Robiginitalea biformata HTCC2501: one gene and its partner. The protein of the gene in region 1 interacts with the protein of each later gene in a pairwise test. Links are inferred from orthologs where the notes say so. Each region holds a gene or a part of one and is shown on either strand. Other genes may lie near its edges.

The links. The genes of interacting proteins can lie anywhere in the genome.
Region 2: the proteins of ligA (region 1) and leuS interact in binary tests that used the Escherichia coli proteins (3 or more experiments, as listed by UniProt). The link is inferred for Robiginitalea biformata HTCC2501 from one-to-one orthologs.

What each region holds. Positions count from the first base shown.
Region 1 is NC_013222.1:2,773,792-2,776,864, forward strand. What follows is about bases 53-3,052. They hold ligA (NAD-dependent DNA ligase LigA), read right to left. Parts: upstream 2,564-3,052; coding sequence 542-2,563; downstream 53-541. Other genes in these bases: RB2501_RS12320 (metallophosphatase), read left to right, coding at 53-180; RB2501_RS12325 (hypothetical protein), read right to left, coding at 187-489; prmC (peptide chain release factor N(5)-glutamine methyltransferase), read right to left, coding at 2,560-3,052. Also shown: more of RB2501_RS12320, read left to right, coding at 1-52; more of prmC, read right to left, coding at 3,053-3,073. UniProt on the Escherichia coli protein: DNA ligase that catalyzes the formation of phosphodiester linkages between 5'-phosphoryl and 3'-hydroxyl groups in double-stranded DNA using NAD as a coenzyme and as the energy source for the reaction.
Region 2 is NC_013222.1:1,096,876-1,100,377, forward strand. What follows is about bases 10-3,438. They hold leuS (leucine--tRNA ligase), read left to right. Parts: upstream 10-400; coding sequence 401-3,238; downstream 3,239-3,438. Other genes in these bases: RB2501_RS04890 (cell division protein FtsX), read right to left, coding at 10-218; ald (alanine dehydrogenase), read left to right, coding at 3,410-3,438. Also shown: more of RB2501_RS04890, read right to left, coding at 1-9; more of ald, read left to right, coding at 3,439-3,502.

The DNA of each region.
Region 1 (3,073 bases):
CTGATTATCGGGGGGCATACGCATACCTTCCTGGAAGAAGCCCGCGTGCTGTCTAACCGGGCGGGGGATCCCGTACTCGTGAACCAGGTGGGATGCTACGGGGTTCGGCTGGGCCGGGTAGATTTTTTCCTGGAACCCGGGGCGCCGCCGGCCGGTTCCTGGGTATCGATCACTGTGTGACCCGCTTTATTCCTGCAGTAAATACGCGACAATTTCCCGGAATTCTTCCTGTAGTGAATGCTCCGGGTAAGGCCGGCCGGCCCGGTTGTACCAGTAGCCCGCATTCCATCGATCGCCTTCCCGCCTGTGGAGGTAGGCGTGTATCCAGCTTCCCACGGGCCCCTTCATGGCCTCGGCAATATCGTGCGATGCCTGCCAGTCCCCTGCCCCTTCCCACCAAAGGGCCTTCAGGCCGTCCGGCCAGGAAGTATCCGGGGCCTGGCGATCCAGGGTTTTTTCGAATTCGTCTACATTTTCAGGCAGTGGCATAATACTTTCGTTTCAATCTGTTTATCGCAGGTTCTCCCCCTGTCCGCCCGGGTCAGTCCCCGAGCATTTCCAGGAACTGGGTTTCCGAAATAATGGGTACCCCGTTTTTGTCCGCCTTTTCCCGCTTGCTGGGCCCCATGTTGGCCCCGGCAACCAAAAAGTTCGTACGGGCCGATACCGAGGAGGTGACCTTCCCCCCATTGTCCTCGATGCGTTTTTTTAATTCGTTCCGTCCAATGGACTCAAAGACCCCGGAGACCACAAAAGTTTTGCCCCGGAATAAATCGGTTTGCCCCCTGAGTTGTTCTTCACTCAGGGAGAACTGCAGGCCGTGTCCCTTGAGCTTTTCGACCCGTTCCCGGTTGACCGGGTCGCTGAAAAATTCCACCACGCTTCCCGCAATCCGCTGGCCGATTTCGTCTACCTGTTGCAGCTCGTCGGCACTGGCAGCCATCAGCGCATCGATGTTCTTATAGGCCCTTGCGAGTTTCTTGGCAACGGTTTCCCCTACATATCGTATCCCCAGGGCAAACAACACGCGCTCGAAAGGCACTTTCCTGGAGGCGGCCACCCCTTCCACCAGGTTGGCTGCAGATTTCTCCGCCATGCGTTCCAGGGGAAGCAGGTCGTCAGTGGTCAGCGTGTACAGATCCGCGTAATCCCCGATCAGTCCCTCCTTAAACAGGAGCTCTACGGTTTCGGAGCCCAGCCCTTCAATATCCATGGCTTTTCGGGAAATAAAATGCTGGATGCGCCCGGTGATCTGGGGCGGGCACCCGGTGTCGTTCGGGCAGAAATGCTGGGCTTCTCCCGGGTTTCGCACCAGCTCGGTCCCGCACTCCGGACAGGCCGAAATGTAGGTGGTCGGGGCACTGTTTTCCGGGCGTTTGCTAAAATCCACCCCCGTGATCTTCGGGATGATCTCCCCGCCTTTTTCCACGTAAACGGTATCCCCTTCCCGTACGTCCAGTTTGGCAATCTGGTCGGCATTGTGCAGGGATGCGCGCTTGACGGTGGTTCCGGCCAGCAAGACAGGTTCCAGGTTGGCAACCGGGGTAATCGCACCGGTTCGGCCTACCTGGTAGGTAATCCGTTCCAGGCGCGTGGCGGCCTGCTCGGATTTGAATTTGTACGCCATGGCCCATCGGGGCGATTTGGCCGTATACCCCAATTCTTCCTGTTGCTGCAGGCTATTGACCTTGACCACCACCCCGTCTGTTTCATAAGGCAGTTCCAGGCGGTGAGAATCCCAGTACTCCAGGTAGGCCACAACCTCGTCGATATTCTTGCACAATTTGGCCGTGTCCGGCACCTTAAACCCGAGTTTCCGGGCCAAACCGAGTATTTCAAAGTGCGAATCGGCCCCGAGGTCCCGGCCTGCCATCCCGTAAAGCAGACAATCCAGGGGGCGCTCAGCCACGATGCTGCTATCCTGCAATTTCAGGCTCCCCGAAGCGGTGTTCCTTGGATTCATATAGGGGTCCTCCCCGTTTTCGACCCGTTCCCGGTTCATACGGGCAAAACCTTCCAGCGGCAACACAATTTCGCCCCGGATATCAAAGCGGTTGGGATAGTCGCCCTGCAGCCGGAGCGGGATGGACCGAATGGTTCGGACATTCGTCGTCACGTCATCGCCCTGCGTACCGTCCCCCCGGGTAACGGCTCGCAACAAAGCGCCGTCCTGGTAGGTCAGGCTGATGGATGCCCCGTCGTACTTCAGCTCGCAGGTAAAAGTCACCGGAACATCGCCCAGCACCCGCTGGATGCGCTTTTCCCATTCCCGCAACTCCTCCACGGAATAGGAATTGTCCAGGGAGTACATCGGGTAATCGTGGACGACGGTCTCAAAATTTTTGGTGATGGCACCTCCCACGCGTTGCGTCGGGGAAGCCGGGTCGTAAAATTCCGGGTGCTGCTTCTCGAGGTCCTGCAACGCCTTGAGCTTCATGTCGAAGTCATAGTCGCTGATTACCGGTTCGTCCAGTACGTAATAGCGGTAATTATGGTCCCGGAGTTCGTCCCGGAGCGCCTGTATCTTCTCCGCTATATCCCGCTTGTTCACTTTCTCGGTCATGGGTTTTGCCTCGCTTTATGGTTTGTATCCGGGCTCCGGCCGCACAGAAACCGGTCCTTTCCAAAAATATCTTTTTTCAGGGAAACTTCGAGTAAACCGGCCTCCCGGAACAACTCCGCGGTCGGCGCGCCGAAATCCTCGTGGATTTCAACATACAACCACCCCCCACCGCGTAAATGGCGGCGCGAAAACCCGGCGATATGCCTGTAATAGAGCAATGGGTCGGAATCCGGGGCGAAAAGTGCCTCCCGGGGCTCGTGGTCCCTGACGTGGACTGCCAATTGGCCTTCCTGGCCCCTGGGAATGTAGGGCGGGTTGGAGATGATCAGGTCGTATCCGGGCCATTCCCCTTCCGGATTCAGAATACTTTCGGGCCATTCCCCTTCCGGGTTGCGGATATCCGCCCGAACCAGGCGCACATCCAGTCCGAGGTGCCGGGCATTCTCCCTGGCAACCTCCAGGGCCTCCCCGGAAATGTCGAGAGCTGTTACCCGGGCAGCGGGCAGGCTT
Region 2 (3,502 bases), 1.7 Mb from region 1 along the record:
CTTTTTTGGAGCTGGTCAATTTCCACCTGTTTGGCGGAATCCCGGAAAAACACGGAAATCGTGATCTGTTCCTTGAAATGGTCGCCGAGTTTCTGGGTGTTGAGGACCAGCAGCCCGAGTATTCCCAGGAGGAAGAGCACGAGGCCGATGCTCAGAGTCACCGAAAAATAAGAGGATATCAGCTTCCGTTTCTGGTAGCGTTCAAAAGACTTGCTCATAGCGCTTGCTCAATGAATACCGGAACCGGCGGGCAGTTGTATCGGACGGGTTCCGGCAGGTCCGGACCCGGCGCCAGGCCCTGGCCCAATTCACCGTAAAAATAGGAAAGTAAACGGATTCCCCTTATTTTTGCGCAAATTAATGACCGGGGGTTCCGCCCCGGTTGGTTTACCCCTGAGACATGCAGTACAATTTTAAGGAAATCGAGTCCCGGTGGCAGCAATATTGGGCCGATAACCAGACGTTTCAAGCGGAGTTCCCTTCCGATAATCCCAAGTTCTATGCGCTGACGATGTTCCCGTATCCCTCGGGCGCGGGATTACATGTCGGCCACCCGCTGGGCTACATCGCCTGCGACATCTATTCGCGTTTCAAAAGGCACCAGGGTTACAACGTACTACAGCCCATGGGGTATGATTCCTTTGGGTTGCCGGCCGAACAATACGCCATCCAGACCGGCCAGCACCCGGCCATCACCACGGAGGCGAATATCGCCCGTTACAGGGAGCAGTTGGATGCCCTGGGATTCTCCTACGACTGGAGCCGCGAGGTGCGGACTTCGAACCCGGGGTACTACCGGTGGACCCAGTGGGTCTTTATGCAGCTTTTCGATTCCTGGTACGACCGGGAGACCGATAAGGCACGGCCCATCCGGGAGCTTGTCGATCGCTTTGAATCCGGGGGGAACGCCGCCGTGGATGCGGTATGCGATGCGGACACACCGGAATTTTCCGCGTCCGACTGGCAGGGTTTTGACCGGGCGGACCAACAGCGCATGCTGTTGAAGTACCGGCTTACCTACCTGGCCGAGGCAGAGGTAAACTGGTGCCCGGAATTGGGGACGGTACTCGCCAATGACGAAGTGGTCAACGGGGTATCCGAACGGGGGGGCTTCCCGGTGGTGCGCAAAAAGATGACCCAGTGGATGATGCGGATTACCGCCTATGCCCAGCGGCTGCTGGACGGGTTGGACGAAATTGACTGGCCCCAGCCCCTGAAGGATGCCCAGACAAACTGGATCGGCCGCTCGGTCGGGGCTTCGGTGATTTTTAAAACCGTGCCAAACGCCCATCAGGCCGAATCCTTCGACATTGAGGTATTCACCACCCGGCCCGATACGATCTTCGGGGTGAGCTTTATGACGCTGGCGCCCGAGCACGAGCTGGTGGGACGGATCACCACCCCGGAGCAGCAGGAGGAAGTGCAGGCGTATATCGAAGCCACTTCCCGCCGTTCGGAACGCGACCGCATGGCGGATGTGAAAACCGTATCCGGGGCCTTTACCGGGGCCTATGCGGCCCATCCCCTCACCGGGGAGCCCGTGCCGGTCTGGATCGGGGATTACGTGCTGGCAGGATACGGTACCGGGGCGGTGATGTCGGTGCCTTGCGGGGACCAGCGGGACTACGATTTTGCGAAACATTTCGAGCTGCCCATCCCGAATATCTTTGAGGGGGTGTCCCTGGAAGAGGGGGCTTATGAAGAGAAGGACGGGGTGGTGATTGCCCAATCCGGTTTTATCAGCGGCCTGGGGCGGGAAGCCGCCACCCGGAAGGTGGTCGACGCCCTGGAGGAAAAAGGCCTGGGCAGAGGGACCATCAACTACCGCCTGCGCGACGCGGTATTCAGCCGGCAGCGATACTGGGGGGAACCATTCCCCGTATACTACGACGCAGACGGGTTGCCCCGCCTGTTGCCGGAGCACTGCCTCCCTCTGGAACTGCCCGAAGTGGAAAAATACCTGCCCACGGAAACCGGGGAACCCCCACTGGGGAACGCCACCCGATGGGCCTGGGATACCGAAAAGGAAGCCGTGGTGGAGAATTCCCGGATAGACCGCAAAACCGTGTTCCCGCTGGAATTAAACACCATGCCGGGTTGGGCGGGAAGTTCCCAGTACTTCAACCGGTACATGGACCCGGGCAACGACCAGGCCCTGGTCTCTGAAGAAGCTATCGGCTATTGGGAGGACGTGGACCTGTACATAGGCGGAAGCGAACACGCCACGGGCCACCTGCTGTACTCGCGGTTCTGGCAAAAATTTATGTTCGATCGCGGCTGGGTGCCCAAAGACGAATATGCCCAAAAGCTGATCAACCAGGGGATGATCCTCGGCACGAGTGCGCTGATGTACCGCAAAAGCGGCACGCAGACATATCTCAGCAAAGGACTGGCGGATCGTGAAGCGACAGATGCCATACGCGTGGACGTCGGTCTGGTGAATGCATCCGATGCGCTGGACCTGGCTGGCCTGAAAGAGTGGCAGCCCCAATATGAAGACGCGGAATTTGTTGGGGAAGACGGGGAATTCTACGTGGATCGAGAAGTTGAGAAAATGTCCAAGTCCAAGTACAATGTCGTCAACCCGGACGAGATCTGCGAGGAGTACGGGGCGGATGCGCTGCGGATGTACGAGATGTTCCTCGGGCCCCTGGAACAGTCCAAACCCTGGAACACGGCCGGCCTTAGCGGGGTGTATGGTTTTCTGAAAAAATTCTGGCGCCTTTTCCACCAGGGGCCGGACCGCACCTTTGAGGTATTGGATGACACGCCCTCCGCGGCAGACCTGAAAACGCTGCACAAGACCATCAAAAAGGTAACCGAGGACATCGAGGCCTTCTCCTTCAACACGTCCGTCTCCACGTTTATGATTTGCGCCAACGAACTAACCGCGAGCAACTGCCGGTCTCGCGCCGTGCTGGAACCGCTGGTGGTGCTCATTGAGCCCTACGCGCCCCACATGGCCGAGGAACTCTGGCATCAATTGGGGCACTCGGAATCCGTGGCGCGGGAACCCTATCCGGTTTACGACGAGAAGTACCTGATAGAGAGCAGCAAGGAATACCCCATTTCCTTCAACGGTAAAATGCGCTTCACCCTGGAACTCCCCCTGGATATGAGCAAGGAGGAAATCGAAAAGACCGTGCTGGCCAACGAAAAAACCCGGCAGCAACTCGCGGGCCGGACCCCCAAAAAGGTCATCGTCGTGCCCGGCAAAATTGTCAACATCGTCGGATAGGGGTGTGTCGTTAATAATATTTAATAAATAGTTGTTACCCCCAAAAAAATAGGGGGTCAACATGAAAAACACTTGCTTTTTGACAGGCCAACCCCCTTGTTTTGTCGAAAAATTGGTTTGCATTCAATTTTTTACTACATCTTTGTTGTATAGCAACCAATCAAGCGACAAATGATTATCGGGATCCCAAAAGAGATTAAAAACAACGAGAGCCGGGTCGGGATGACGCCGGCCGGCGTCATGGAACTGGTCCACAACGGGCAT